2 regions of the Xanthomonas sp. F1 genome follow, and region 1 is predicted to be linked to the other one. Evidence: predicted binding sites of a transcription regulator. Region 1 holds the regulator's gene; the other holds the start of a gene.
What was found. The regulator FliA, encoded in region 1, starts transcription of late flagellar genes. The targets are predictions, from matches to a motif close to TAAAGTTTNNCNNNCNNNGGCCGATAA.

Region 1 (7,670 bases):
GCTTCGCGCAGCGCCGGCGCTTCGATGCCGTGGTCGATCGCGTTGCGCACCAGGTGCACCAGCGGATCGGCCAGCGCCTCGACCAGGTTGCGGTCCAGTTCGGTGTCGGCGCCGATCAGCTCCAGCTCCACTTCCTTGTTGAGCGAGCGGGCGACGTCGCGCGCCACCTTGGGGAAGCGCGAGAACACCTTGCCGACCGGCTGCATGCGCGTGCGCATCACCGCCGACTGCAGGCGCGCGGTGGCGATGTCCAGGCTGCTGACCGCACGGTCCAGTTCCTCGTCGCGCAGGCGCACGCGCAGGGTCTTGAGGCGGTTGCGCGAGAGCACCAGTTCGCCGATCAGGTTGACGATCGCGTCCAGGCGCTTGGTGTCCACGCGCACGGTGTGTTCGGGTTCGGCGGCCTTGGCCGGGGCGGCGGCCTTGGGCGCGGCGCTGGGCGCGCGCGGCGCCGGCTGCAGCGCCTGCGGTGTGGCCGTCGGCGGCGCATCGCCGTGCAACTGGTCCAGCAGCGCCTCGAATTCGTCGTCGCTGATCAGATCCCCCGCAGCCGCGGCGGTGGCCGGTACGGCGGCGGGTGCCGGCGCGGTGCTCTTGGCCGGCGCCGGGGCGGCGTCGCCGTGCGCATCGAACTGCGCGATCAGTTCCGTCGGCGCGCGTGGCGGCTCCTGGCCGCTGCCGAAGGCGTCGAGCATCGACTGCAGGTAGTCCAGCGACTGCTGCGCGGCGTCGAAGTGCCGCGCCTGCAGGATGGCCTGGCCGGCGCGGGCCATGCCCAGGGTTTCTTCGGCGGCGTGGCACAGCTCGACCATGGCGTTGATCGCCAGGAAGCCGGCGCCGCCCTTGAGCGTATGGAAGCCGCGGAACACGGCGTTGAGCTGGCCGCTGTCCTCGGGCGCCTGCTCCAGCGACACCAACTGCTCGCCGAGCCGGTCCAGGATTTCCTGGGCCTCGATGATGAAGTCGGCAGCGATGTCGTCGGGTACGGCGCTCATGGCATTACAGTCCCAGGCCCGAGAGCAGGTCGTCGGCGTCGTTCTGCGACACGCCGTGGCGGTCCAGGCCGGGCAGGGCCGGGCCGGCCAGGCCGCCGTCGGCCTTCTTGTTTTCTTCCTTCGGCGGCAAACCCAGTGCGCCGAAACCCTCATGCACGCGGCGCACGATGCCGGCGACGCGGCGGATGATCTGCCCGGTCAGGTCCTGGAAGCTCTGCGCCAGGGCCATCTCGGTGAGGTTGTGGCGGATCTTGTCGAGGATCTCGCTCTGGTCGCCGCTGAGGCCGCCGGCGGCCAGCTGGTTGGCCAGCGTGCGGCATTCCTCGGCCAGGTCCAGGGTGCGGTGGCTGGCCTGTTCGGTCATCTCCACCACGTGGTCCAGGCGCGAGCAGGCGTCGTCCAGTTCGCCGGCCTCGCTGGGTACCACCGGCAGTTCGCCGAGCGCCTGGCCCAGATCGCGCGCGAGCCGGCTCAGGCCCTGCATCATCGGCCGCGTCCGCCAGGCGGCGAGGGTGTCGATTTCCCGGCGCCAGCCGGCCTCGTCGCCATTCTCCAGCGCGTCCAGCGCGCCTTGCAGGCGTTCGATCAGGGCGGTACGTTCGGCGGTGGCTTCCATTTAGGCGGTCGCCCCCAGGCGCTCGAAGATCTTGCCCAGCTTCTCCTGCAGCGTCTGCGCGGTGAACGGCTTGATGATGTAGCCGTTCACGCCGCACTGCGCGGCCTCGATGATCTGCTCGCGCTTGGCCTCGGCGGTGACCATCAGCACCGGCAGGTGCTTGAGCTTGTCGTCGGCGCGGATGTTGCGCAGCAGATCGATGCCGGTCATGCCCGGCATGTTCCAGTCGGTGACCACGAACTCGAACGGCGCCGAGCGCAGCGCGGCCAGGGCGCTGTTGCCGTCTTCGGCCTCGGCGGTGTTGGTGAAGCCCAGATCGCCGAGCAGATTCTTGACGATGCGTCGCATCGTCGAGAAATCGTCCACGATCAAAATCCGCATGTTCTTGTTCACCACTGACTCCTAGGTTCCTATTCTTCGTCTTCCAGGCCGGCATCGGCGACTTGGAACGCCTTCAGGCGTCCGCGCAACCGTACCGTGGCCTGGCCATGGATCTGACACACGCGCGACTCGCTGACCCCGAGTACCGCGCCGATTTCCTTGAGGTTCAATTCCTGCTCGTAGTACAGCGACAGCACCAACTGCTCGCGTTCGGGCAACTGCGCGATGGCCTTGCCCAGCTCGCGGCCGAATTCGCTGCGCTCGAGCATCTGCTGCGGATTGGGTCCGCCCTTGGCGATGGTATCCAGCTCGCCATGGTCCTCGATGCGCGACTCCAGGCTCAGCACCTGGCCGCGGGCGGCATCTTCCATCAAACGCAGGTATTCGGGAAGCGGCATGTCCATCGCCGCGGCCACTTCGTTGGCGGCGGCGGCACGGCCGGTGCTCTGTTCGATCTTGCGGATCGCCGAGGCGGCGTCGCGGGCGCGGCGGTGCACCGAGCGCGGCACCCAGTCGCCACGGCGGATCTCGTCGATCATCGCGCCGCGGATGCGGATCGAGGCGTAGGTCTCGAACGAGGCGCCCTGTTCGGCGTCGTAGCTGCGCGAGGCCTCGATCAGGCCGATCATGCCGGCCTGGATCAGGTCGTCGATCTCGACGCTGGCCGGCAGCCGCGCGGCCAGGTGGTGGGCGATGCGCCGGACCAGGTCCGAGTGCTGGGCGATGTAGTCGTTGGCGCTGTTGCGCTGGACGGCGCGGTAGTGGGCGGCGGCGTTCATGCGGCCACCCCGCGCTGGATGATGCGTTCGACGAAGAACTCGACGTTGCCGCGTGGGGCGGTCGGCGCCTGCCAGCGTGCGGTGCGACGGGCGATCTCGGAGATCGCCTGCGCCGACGGGCTGGACGGGTAGGCCTTGACCACCGGCTGCTGGCGCTGCACCGACAGGCGCAGCCAGTCGTCCTGCGGCACGCAGCCCAGGTAGTTCAGCGACACGTCGCCGAGGAACTTCTCGCAGACCCGGCTGAGCTTGTCGTACAGCAGGCGGCCTTCGTTGAGGTCGCGGACCATGTTGGCGACGATCTGCACCCGGTCCACGCCGCGCTCGCGCGAGAGGACCTTGATCAGGGCGTAGGCGTCGGTGATCGAGGCCGGCTCGTCGCAGACCACCACCACCGCGTCCTGCGCGGCCTGGCAGAAGGTCAGCACGCTGTCGGTGATGCCCGCGGCGGTGTCGACGATCATCACGTCCAGCTCGCGCTGCAGCTCGGAGAACACGTTGACCAGGCCCACGTGCTGGGCCGGCGGCAGCTCGGCCATGTAGCGGCGGCCGGAGGCGGCGGGCACCACCATCAGCCCGTTGGGCATGTCGATCAGCACCTCTTCCAGGGTGCAGCGCCCGGCGACCAGGTCGGCCACGGTGAACTTGGGCGTCAGCCCCAGCAGCACGTCGACGTTGGCCAGGCCGAGGTCGGCGTCCAGCAGCAGGGTGCGCTTGCCCATGTCGGCCAGCGCCATGGACAGGTTCACCGAGATGTTGGTCTTGCCCACGCCGCCCTTGCCGCCGGTCACGGCGATGGTGCGCACCGGACCCAGCGGTTCGCTACGCGTCGCCGACAGGGGGAAGGCATTGGTCAGATTGACGTAGTCACGCGACGGCATGGGTCTGCTCCGGAGTACAGGGCTTATCGGCAGCGCGCCGCAAATCTTCAAGGCGCAATACCAGGCTGGCGGCGTTGGCGCGGTGCAGGTCGTCCGGCACACGCTGTCCATCGGTCACCCAGGTGATGGGGAGGCGGTGGTCCACGACCACCGACAAGGCACTGCCGAACCGCCCGGTCTCGTCCAACTTGGTCATGATGACCCCCTGCGGGTCGGCGCCGGCGAACCGGCGCACCACCTCGTCCAGGTCGGAGAAATGGGCATTGGCGGGAAGGACCAGCAAGGATCGGACCACACGCGAGGCGCGCAGCCAGTGCAGCTGGGCGGCCAGGGCGCGGTCGCGCTGGCCCATGCCGGCGGTGTCGATCAGCACCAGCTTGTAGTCGGCCAGGCGCTCCAGCAGCTGCTGCAGCGCGGCGTCGCTGTCGGCCTCGTGCACGGCGATGCCGAGCTGGCGGCCGTAGCTGTGCAGCTGTTCGCGGCCGCCGACGCGGACCGTGTCGGTGGTGACCAGGGCCACGTCGCGGGCGGCGTGGCGCTCCAGGAAGCGCGAGGCCAGCTTGGCGATGGTGGTGGTCTTGCCGGCACCGGTCGGGCCGATCAGGGCGATCACGCCGCCTTCCTCGAGCGGGTCCAGCGGGGCGATCGGCAGGCGCTTGGACAGCAGGCCCAGCATCAGCCCGCGACCGCGGTGCAGTTCCAGGTCGGCGGGGATCTGCATGACCACGTCGCGGGTGATGCCGCTGTCGAAGCCGTAGTCGTCCATCAGTTCCAGCGCCTGGGCGCGGACCGGCGAGCCGCGCAGGCGCTCGTCGGTGAGGCGGTTCATCTCGCGCTCGATCATCTGCCGCATCAGCGACAGTTCGTCGCGCAGCTGCGTCAATTGTTCGTCGTTCTGCGGGGCGGGGAAGGGCGGCACCGCCGCCAGTGGCGCGGCCGCCGGGATTCCGGCAGCGGCCGCCACGTCGGCCTTGGCCACGCTGGGGGCGGCCGCGGCCGGGCGCGCCACCGGTGTCAGCGCCACCGCGGCGACGTCGTCGCGCCAAGCCGGCACCGTCTCGGCGGCCGGAGCAGGCGGAGCGGCTGCGAACGGGCTGGGCATGGGCACGCTGATCGGGGCGTTGCGGAATACGTCTTCGGGAATGCTGAACTCGGCACGAGCCGGAGCCGGAGCCGGGGCCTTGGCCGCTGCGGCCGGGCGTGCTGCGGCAGCCGGGGCCGTCGCGGCGGGCATGACCGAGGCGGCAAGCGCCGCCGGCTGGGTCAGCGGCCGGGTGGCGGCGGCCGGGGCGGTCGCGGCACCACCGCGGCGCTCGCTGATCGCGGCCATCATCGCCATCGCCGGGCTGGCCGCGGCGCTTTCGCTGCGTGCGGCCCGCGGGGCGGCAGTGGCCGGCGCCTGCGCCGGAGCGGCGGCGCGCGGCGCCTCGTCCGGGCGCACGGAATCCAGCGCCCGCTGCACCAGGGCCTCGTCGTAGTTGCTGGCGGCGACGATCTCGATGCCCTCGTCGGTACGCCGGTTGGACAGGATCACCGCATCCGGCCCGTGCTCGTCGCGCACCATCCGGAAGGCGGTGCGCATGTCGGGGGCGACAAAGCGTTTGATCTTCATGGGTGAGTGCCGGGATTCGAGATTGGGGAGTGGGGATTGGTTGCGGAGGCCGCCATGGCATGGCTGCTATCCGGTCGCCTTGCTCTGGTTGTGTTCGTTCGTGTCATTGCTGTCTCTCTCCGCGTGCCGGGCCCGCTGTTGCGACTCCCGAATCCCAAATCACCAATCCCCGCCAATCAACTGATCGTCCCCACCAGCTTCAGCCGCTTGTCCTCCGGCACTTCGCTGTAGGACAGGACCGACAGCGCGGGGACGCTGTGGCGGACCAGGCGGGCGAGGGCGGCGCGGACCTGCGCCGGCACCAGCACCACCGCCGGTTCGTTGCGCGCCTCCTGCTTGCTCACGCAGTCCGCCAGACTTTGGTGCAAGCGCTCGGCCAGTCCGGGTTCCAGCGCCGCGCCGTTGCCCTGGGTAGAGTCTTGCAAGACACGTTCCAATTGCGGGGCCAGGGTGAACACCGGCAGTTCCGGGGCCATGCCGGCGATCTCCTGGACGATGAAACGGCCCAGGGCGTTGCGCACGGCGGCGGTGAGCGCGCCGGGTTCCTGACTCTGCGGGGCGTGCTCGACCAGGGCCTCGACGATCTTGCGCAGCTGCCGCACCGGGATCTTCTCGATCAGCAGGTTCTGCAGCACCCGCACCACCACCGACAGCGGCAGCGCCTTGGGGGTGAGGTCCTCGACCAGCTTGGGCGCGCTCTTGGCCAGGGTCGCCAGCAACTGCTGCACTTCCTCGTGGCCGAGCAGTTCCGGGGCGTGCTCGCGGATCAGGTGCGAGAGGTGGGTGGCGATCACCGTGGCCGGGTCGACCACGGTGTAGCCCATGGTCTCGGCCTGGGCGCGCAGGTGCGGCTGGATCCAGATCGCATCCAGGCCGAACGCCGGATCCTTGCCGGGAATGCCGTCGATCTTGCCGAGCGCGCCGCCCGGGTCCAGCGCCAGTTCGCGGTCCGGGTGGATGTCGGCGGTGGCCACCGGTACCCCGTGCACCAGCAGGCGGTAGGCGTTGGCCGGCAGTTCCAGGTTGTCGCGGATGTGCACCGGCGGTACCAGGAAGCCGATGTCCTGGGTCAGCTTGCGGCGCACGCCCTTGATGCGGGCCATCAGCTCGCCGCCCTGGGCCTTGTCCACCAGCGGGATCAGCCGGTAGCCGACCTCCAGGCCCAGCGGGTCGATCGGACGCAGTTCGTCCCAGCCCAGTTCGGCATTGGCCTGGGCGGCGGCCGCGGCCTGTGGCGCCGCCTCGGCGGCGGCCGGCGCCGGCTGCAGGCTGCGCTTCCACATCTTCCAGGCCAGCAGGCCGAGGATCAGCGCCAGCGTCAAGAAAGCGACGTTGGGCATGCCCGGGATCAGGCCGACCAGGCCCAGGATCGCCGCGGCCACCGCCAGCGCCTTATGCTGGCCGAACACCTGGCCCATCATCGAGGCGCCCATGTCCTGCGAGCGCGAGGCGCGGGTGACCAGCATCGCCACCGCCGAAGACACCAGCAGCGCCGGCAACTGCGCGACCAGGCCATCGCCGATCGACAGCAGGGTGTAGGTGGAGGCGGCCTGTCCCACCGGCATGCCATGCTGCAGCACGCCGACCGCCATGCCGCCGATCAGGTTGATGAACAGGATCAGGATGCCGGCGATGGCGTCGCCGCGGATGAACTTGCTGGCGCCGTCCATCGAGCCGTAGAAGTCCGCTTCCTCGCGCACTTCCTCGCGGCGGGCCTTGGCTTCTTCACGGGTCAGCAGGCCGGCGTTGAGGTCGGCGTCGATCGCCATCTGCTTGCCGGGCATGGCGTCGAGGATGAAGCGCGCGGTCACTTCCGACACGCGCCCGGCGCCCTTGGTGATGACCACGAAGTTGATGATGGTCAGGATCGCGAACACCACGATGCCGACCGCATAGTTGCCGCCGATCACGAATTCGCCGAAGGCCTCGATGACCTTGCCGGCGGCGCCGTGGCCGTCCTGGCCGTTGATCAGGATCACGCGGGTGGAGGCCACGTTCAGCGCCAGGCGCAGCATCGTGGTCATCAGCAGCACGATCGGGAAGATGCTGAACTCCAGCGGCCGCTTCACGTACACCACCGCCAGCAGCACCATCAGCGAGATGGCGATGTTGAAGGTGAACAGGGCGTCCAGCACCGGCGCGGCCAGCGGCACCACCACCATCGCCAGCATCAGCAACACGATCACCGGGGCACCGAGCCCGTGCTTGATCATGTCCATGACTTTGCGCGTGTTCATCTGCGCGGCGGGCTGACTCATGGCTGGCTCCCCGGGGCGAATTCATCCACTTCCAACGGCGGCAACGGCGGCATCGGCCCGCTGCGCCAGGCGCGCAGCTGGTAGACGTACGAGAGGACCTGCGCCACCGCGGAATACAGTCTCACGGGAATTTCCTTGCCGAGTTCGC
Region 2 (7,670 bases), on a different contig from region 1:
TGCTCGGCCACGTCGATGAACACCGTCGGCGAGATCGTGCCCATCGCCGGATGCTGCCAGCGCAGCAGCACTTCCACGCCGACCATGCGCCGGTCCTGGGTGCGGAAGATCGGCTGGTAGGCCAGCTTCAGTTCGTCGCGCTCCCAGGCGCCACGCAGTTCGTGCTCCATGTGCACGCGCCGCTCCACCGCATAGTCCATCGCGCGGCTGTAGAAACGGTGGCAGTTCTTGCCGGCCAGCTTGGCCTGGTACATGGCGATGTCGCCGTTCTTCAGCAGCGCCGAGGCATCCTCGGCATCGCCCGGGTAGACGGTGATGCCGATCGAGGTGCCCATGAACACCTCGCGCCCCTGGATCCGCAGCGGCTCGCGCAACTCCTGCACCAGCCGCTGCGCCAGCGCGGTGGCGACCTTGGCCGCCTGCGCATCCTCGACCAGGATCACGAACTCGTCGCCGCCGAAGCGTGCCAGCAGCGCGTCGTCGCCGCCCAGCTGCTGCACCGCCAGCTGGATGCGCCGCGCGAACTGCAGCAGGGCTTCGTCGCCGGCCTCGTGGCCCAGGGTGTCGTTGATCCGCTTGAAGTCGTCGATGTCGGCGAACAGCAGCGCCAGCCGGCGCTGCGAGGCGCGCGCCGACAGCATGCGATGGTCCAGCGCCTCGCGGAACGCGAGCCGGTTGGTCAACCCGGTCAACGCATCGGTGTAGGCCATGTGGCGCACGTCGCGGTCGTGCCGGGCGATCGCCTCGCTCATGCGCCCGAACGCGCGCAGCAATTCGCTGACCTCGTCGTGGCGGCCGCTGTCGCGACGCTCCACCGCATAGTTGCCGGCCTCGATCTGGCGTGCGGTGGCGGCCATCCAGCGCAAGGGCGCCACCAGCGTGCGCTGCACGTAGACCGTCACCATCGCCGCGGTCAGGCCGAGGGCGGCCAGCAACAGCAGCAGCCAGCCGAGATGGCGCTTGCCCAGTGCGCCCAGACGCTGGTCGAGGTTCTGCCCGGCCTTGCGCTCGTACTCCTGCGCCCGCGTCCAGGACATGCCCACGCGTACCCCGCCCACGCGCTGGTCGCCGATCATGATCGGCATCGACACGTCGAGGAACTCCGGCGACTCCTGCGCCAGCAGGCCGCGGGCGCGGATCGCGGCATCGGCCATCGGCCCGCGCATGCGCTGGCCGTAGCCGAGCAGGTCCTCGCTGCCGTCGTGGATCAGCCGCCCGTCGGCGTCGTAGACCAGCACGTAGGCCACCGCGACATAGCCCAGCGCCCCGCGCACCTGCGTGCCGATCGCATCCAGGTCGGAGTAGTACACCGGGTTGGCCAGCGAATCGGCCAGCTGCCGTGCCAGCGATTCGCCACGGGTGCGCATGCTGCTGTCGAACAGGCTGTGGATGGCATTGCCGCTGAGCGTGCGCACCTCGCGCTGCATCGCTGCCTGGCGTTCCAGCAGCAGGGCCAGGATCGCCATCACCAGCAGCGCAGCCACGCCCATGGCCAGCAGGAACCTGGCCTGCAACCCGAAACGCATGGTCTTCATTCCACTTCCAGCCTCACCCGCGCCACGCCGGCGCGCAGGGTGTCCAGGCGCTTCTGCGACGCCGGATCGATCGGGTAGAACCCGGAGGTCCCGAAGAACTGGCGCAGCGCCGCGCGTCCCTGCGGGTCGTCGGCGGCGTGCAGCAGGACCTCGCGCAAGCGCGTCTCCACCTCGGTCGGCAGGTCGCTGCGGACCATCTCGATCGCACGCGGATACGGCTCGCTGCGGTAGATCACCCGGAAATCGCGGCGGAACGCCGCCGGAATGCGTCGTTCGTCGTCCCAATCGAGATTGCTGAACGCCCCGGCATCCACCAGGTGCTTGTGCACGAAGGCGGCGATGTTGAGTTCCGAGCGCGCGAACACGTAGCCAACCGTTTCCGCCGAGGGCTGGTCCTTGCTCGAGAGCAGGATCTCCGGGTGCAGGCCGTGCTCGAACAGCGTCATCATCGGCACCATGTAGGCGCTGGTGGACAGCGTGCTCTGCAGGGCCAGGGTACGCCCCTGCAGATCCGCCAGGTCGTGCACGGGCCCGTCGCGGCGCACGAAGAACACGGTGTGGTACTCGCGCACGCCGTTGCGCTCGGTCAGCAGCAGCGGCTTGGCGCCGCCGCGCTGCTCCAGCGCCATCGCGGTGGCGGCGGTCTCGGTGACCCAGTCGATCCGGCCACGGCGCAGATAACTGCTCATCTGCTGGCTGTCGCGCGCCATCAGGATCTGCCCGGACGTGATGCCGACCTCGCGCATGCGCGGCACCACGTAGTCCAGCAGTGGCTTGAGTTGCTCGTAATGGGCCTTGGGATTGTCGCTGATGCGCCCCAGCACCAGGACCGAGGGCCGCGCGTGCACGGACGCGGGCCAGCAGATCGCCAGCGCCAGCCACACCACGACCACCCGCCAACGCGAACTGGACAAACCACGATCCCCAAGTAGACCTTGCAAAGCCTAGCCGAAAGCGCATGCCGGTGACAGCGTCACAGAATGACGCCTGCCGCGCGCGCGCTCCGCCCTCGGCGCGCGCCTCCGCGCGCGTGCCGCGATGGACGCCTCCGCGCCTTGTCCGGCTTTAGTTTCCGGCCTGTCCGGCGAGCCGCGCCATGCGCTGCGCATCGGACAGCACGCCGCGCAACAGGCGCACTTCCTGCTCGGTCAGCTCTGTGCGCAGGAACAGCCGGCGCAGCTTGCGCATCGCCGAATCGGGCGCACGCCCCTTGTGGAAGTCGATCTCGTCCAGGGTCTCGGCCAACTGCCCGAACAGCCCTTCCACCTGCGCGTGGCTGGCCGGGGCCTCGCGGAAGCCCGCTGCCGGCGCGGGCGCAGGGGCGGCACCGCGCAACTGCGCCAGGCGCAGTTCGTAGGCCAGCACCTGCACCGCCGCGGCCAGATTGAGCGAGCTGAACGCCGGATCGGAGGGAATGTGCACGGCCGCGTGGCACAGCTGCAGCTCCTCGTTGGTCAGGCCGGTGCGCTCGCGGCCGAACACCAGCGCCACCTCCGCCGGTTCGGCGCTCACGGCGGTCAGGCGCTGCGCGGCATCGGCCGGCAGCAGTTCTTCCAGCGACACGCGGCGGCTGCGCGCGGTGCAGCCCAGCACCAGCCGGCAATCGGCCACCGCGTCGGCCAGCGCCGGCAGCACCGGCGCCTGCTGCAGCAGGTCCTCGGCCCCGGCCGAACGCCGGTAGGCCTCGGTCTCCAGTTCGCATTCCGGCGCCACCAGCACCAGCCGCGACAGCCCCATGGTCTTCATCGCGCGCGCCGCCGCGCCGATGTTGCCGGGATGCTGGGTCCCGACCAGGACGAAGCGGATACGGAGGGAATCGGTCATGGCGGCACGGCAGGCGAAGCGAACGGGGGCGTAGATGGTAAACTGTGCGGCCGGCCTTGGCGCCGGACTGCTCTTTTCCTCCTCCAGACCCACCTCCGCCTTCTCGGGAGCGCTTGCCATGCAAAAACCCGCCGTCACCGTCATGGTCAAGGCCGCCCGCCTCGCCGGCAACGTGCTGTTGCGCCACATCAACCGTCTCGAGGCACTGAACGTGGTGCAGAAGGACCGCATGGACTACGCCAGCGAAGTCGATGCCGATGCGGAGAAGGTGATCGTCAAGGAGTTGCGCCGCGCCTACCCCGATTACGGCGTGATGGGCGAGGAAAGCGGCGTGCAGGGCGGCGGCCGCTACATGTGGGTGATCGACCCGCTCGACGGCACCAGCAACTACCTGCGCGGCTTCCCGCACTACTGCGTGTCGATCGCCCTGGTCGAGAACGGCGAGCCGGTCGACGCGGTGATCTTCGATCCGCTCCGCAACGAGCTGTTCACCGCCAGCCGCGGCAATGGCGCCGTGCTCAACGACCGCCGCATCCGCGTCAGCGAGCGCAAGGAACTCAATGGCGCCATGGTCCACACCGGCTTCGCGCCACGCGAGCGCAAGCGCGCCAGCCCCCAGCTCAAGTGCGTGGACGCGCTGCTGGTGCAGGCTGAGGACATCCGCCGTACCGGCTCGGCGGCGCTGGACCTGGCCTATGTCGCCTGCGGCCGCAGCGACGCCTACTTCGAGGCCGGGGTGAAGGCCTGGGACATCGCCGCCGGCGTGCTGCTGGTGCGCGAGGCCGGCGGCCGCGTCACCGACTTCAAGGGCGGCACCCTGGGCCGCATCGACGACCGCGGCCCGCAGCAGTTCCAGGTGGTCGCCGGCAACCTCAAGGTCGGCGATGCGCTGCAGAAGCTGATCGTCAACACCGGCTTCGCCGGGGAGTTCGACGCGAAGTTCTGAGCGGCCGCGCCGGGCAACTGGCCGGCGCCGACACTTCAGCACAAAAAAAGCCGCGCACTTGCGCGGCTTTTTTGTGCCCGGCATTCGCGCACCGCGCGATCAGGCCTTTCAGCGAAGGTCTTGCACGCATCGCTTTCGCATCGCGAGAGGACATGGGCTTCCAGGATTTCCGCTTGCGCTCGTTGAGCGACACAGCGTCTGCGCCTCACGCCACGCTCACGCATTGCACGCCGCGCGCTTCACCTGTACTTGATCGCGGCTTGCGTAGAAAACGGCGACACGAGGCGCTTCGTGCACGCGCCATGGCTTGTGCGATGCGCCAGATGCGACCGGAGAACACAGCCCTAAAGATCCACCGAACGCGGCCGATACAGATGCGGGTTTTTGCCCGAACTTCCCCCGCTGATCCGCGCCTGCGTTGCCGCCCCTGCGGCAATGGAGCCGGTGGCGCCCGCTCTCTCGCATCTTTCGGAGATCTCGCGTGTCCTTCCATCATCTCACCGTCACCAAACGCCTGGCAATCGGCTTCTGCGGCGTGATCGCCATGTTATTGCTGGTCGGCATCACCAGCCTGATCGGCTTCCGCAAGTTCACCAGCGCCGCGGCGCTGGATGCCCATACCTACAAGGTCATCACCCTCGGCGACCGCATGCTGGTGAGCCTGCTCAACATCGAGAGCGGCGCGCGCGGCTTCGCCCTGACCCGCGACAAGTCCTATCTGGAGCCGTTCGACCTCGGCGAGCGCGAGTTCCGCGCGCAGTGGCAGGAATCCAAGCAGCTGACCGCCGACAATCCGGCGCAGCAGGCGCGCCTGCAAACCCTGATGCAGGACTACGCGCAGTTCATGGCGACCAAGCGCAAGGCGGTCGAGCACATGCGCGCCACCGCCGCCGACAGCGACGACGCCCAATTGGACGCATTCCGAACCGTCGGCAAGCAGCAGATGGACGGATTGCGCGACACGATCGGCCAGTACGAGGACGCCGAACGCGCCCTGCTGCAGGTGCGCAAGGCCGAGAGCAAGGCGCGCGCGCAGTCGGGCGAATGGACCAGCCTCGGCGGCATGCTGATCGGCATCGTCGCCGCGATCCTGCTCGGCCTGCTGGTCCGCAACAGCCTGATGCGCCAGCTCGGTGGCGAACCGGCCTACGCGGCCGACGTGGTGCGCCGCATCGCCAGCGGCGACCTGTCGCAGGACGTGCGCCTGCGCACGCAGGCGCCGTCGCTGCTCAACGACATGCGGCAGATGCAGGAGGAGCTGCGCACGGTGATCCAGGCGCAGACCGAGATGGCCCGGCAGCATGCCGCCGGCCAGATCAGCTTCCGCATGGACGAAGCGCGCTTCCCGGGCGACTACGGGCGCATGGTGCGCGATACCAATGCGCTGGTGCACAGCCATATTTCGGTCAAGCGGCGGCTGATCACGCTGATGGGCGAGTACGCCGAAGGCGACCTGAGCCGCGACCTGGAACAGTTCCCGGGCGAGATGGCGATCCTGACCGAGACCATGGCCAAGGTGAAACGCAATCTCGGCGCGATCAACCACGAGATCGACCTGCTGGTGCGCGCCGCTGCGCAGGGCGACTTCTCCCGTCGCGGCGAGGAGCAGCGCTTCCACCACGCCTTCCGCGGCATGGTCGCCAATCTCAACACGATGATGACCGGCACCGAGACCAATCTGGCGGCACTGTCGCAGCTGCTGCGGGCAATCGCCGCCGGCGACCTGACCCAGACCATGCAGGGCGACTTCCACGGCGTGTTCGCGCGGATGCGCGACGACGCCAATGCCACTGTCGCGCAGCTGACCGACATGGTCGGCCGCATCCAGCAGGCTGCGGCGAGCATCGACACCGCTGCGGGCGAGATCGCCAGCGGCAACGACGACCTGTCGCGCCGCACCGAGCAGCAGGCCGCCAGCCTAGAAGAGACCGCCGCATCGATGGAGGAGCTGACCGCTACGGTGAAGCAGAACGCCGAACATGCGCGCCAGGCCAACCAGCTCGCCGCCGGTGCCGCCTCGGTGGCCTCGCAGGGCGGCACGGTGGTCGGCCAGGTGGTCACCACCATGGACGGCATCGAAGCGGCGTCCAAGAAGATCGCCGACATCATCGGCGTCATCGACGGCATCGCCTTCCAGACCAACATCCTGGCCTTGAACGCCGCAGTCGAAGCCGCGCGCGCCGGCGAACAGGGCCGAGGCTTCGCGGTGGTCGCCAGCGAGGTGCGCACCCTCGCCCAGCGCTCGGCCAGCGCGGCCAAGGAAATCAAGGCGCTGATCGACGACTCGGTCGAGCGCGTGAGCGCGGGGTCGGCGCTGGTCGCCCAGGCCGGCACCACGATGCAGGACATCGTGGCCTCGGTGCAGCGCGTGACCGACATCATGGGCGAGATCGCTGCGGCCTCGCAGGAGCAGTCGGCCGGCATCGAACAGGTCAACCACACCGTCACCCAGATGGACGAGACCACCCAGCAGAACGCGGCCCTGGTCGAGGAAGCCACCGCCGCGGCACGCTCGATGGAACAGCAGGCCGGCGACCTGGTGGAGATCGTCGGCCAGTTCCAGGTGCGCAGCGAGACCTACCCGACGGTGGCGCACCTGGTCGCCCGCGCCACCGCCAACGCGGCGTAGCGCGGACGCGCCGCGCGGCACGCACGCCACGAAGGGATGGGCCGTCATTGCCGGCCCCGTCCCATCATGCGGGCACGCACGGCAACCCGGCCGACGTTGCCGCAGGAGCGGCTTCAGCCTCGACGCGTTACCGGTAAGGCGTCGCGGCTGAAGCCGCTCCTACAGCAGAGCAGATCGCCCTGCCCGCCCGAAGCCTGCCCTTCATCCGCACAAAGAAAAAGCCGCGCATCCGCGCGGCTTTTTCGTTCGCAGGAGGAGTGTTTCAGGACCAGGACATCACGCTTCTACGATTCCCCACTCCCGAATTCCCACTCCCGGCCCCACTCAGGGCCGACGCGCCAGCGCCTCCACATCCTTGGCCTTCGGCAGCAGGTCCTGCTTGGTGACCTGGAACGGCCCGATCGACAGCAGCGGCACCGCCACGATCACCGAGGAGACCACCACGATCACCGCACCGATCATGTGGGTCAGCGCCAGGCCTTCCATCGACTCGCCGCCGTACAGGTACAGCGCCAGCGCCGACAGGAAGAACATCACCGCGGTGATCACCGTACGCGACAGGGTCTGGTTGATCGAGCGGTTCAGCACCTCGATCGGTTCCACGCGCAGGCTGCGGAAGTTCTCGCGCACGCGGTCGAACACCACGATGATGTCGTTGATCGCAAAGCCCATCACCGACAGCAGGCCGGCCAGCACGGTCAGGTCGAACTCGCGGCCGGTCACCGACACGTAGGCC

Region 2: a site for FliA is predicted at 4,651-4,677, ahead of GGR71_RS07685 (methyl-accepting chemotaxis protein). Genes of this name have one in related genera too.

What each region holds. Positions count from the first base shown of each region.
Region 1 is NZ_JACHOK010000004.1:212,448-220,117, forward strand. Features, by position in the region: gene GGR71_RS11580 (chemotaxis protein CheA) at 1-995, opposite strand, end outside; gene GGR71_RS11585 (protein phosphatase CheZ) at 1,000-1,611, opposite strand; gene cheY (chemotaxis response regulator CheY) at 1,612-2,004, opposite strand; gene GGR71_RS11595 (RNA polymerase sigma factor FliA) at 2,022-2,771, opposite strand; gene GGR71_RS11600 (MinD/ParA family ATP-binding protein) at 2,768-3,652, opposite strand; gene flhF (flagellar biosynthesis protein FlhF) at 3,639-5,264, opposite strand; gene flhA (flagellar biosynthesis protein FlhA) at 5,441-7,501, opposite strand; gene flhB (flagellar biosynthesis protein FlhB) at 7,519-7,670, opposite strand, start outside.
Region 2 is NZ_JACHOK010000002.1:714,580-722,249, reverse strand. Features, by position in the region: gene GGR71_RS07705 (putative bifunctional diguanylate cyclase/phosphodiesterase) at 1-1,535, opposite strand, end outside; gene GGR71_RS07700 (phosphate/phosphite/phosphonate ABC transporter substrate-binding protein) at 1,532-2,449, opposite strand; gene GGR71_RS07695 (RNA methyltransferase) at 2,601-3,359, opposite strand; gene GGR71_RS07690 (inositol monophosphatase family protein) at 3,478-4,305, shown strand; gene GGR71_RS07685 (methyl-accepting chemotaxis protein) at 4,787-6,934, shown strand; gene secF (protein translocase subunit SecF) at 7,259-7,670, opposite strand, start outside.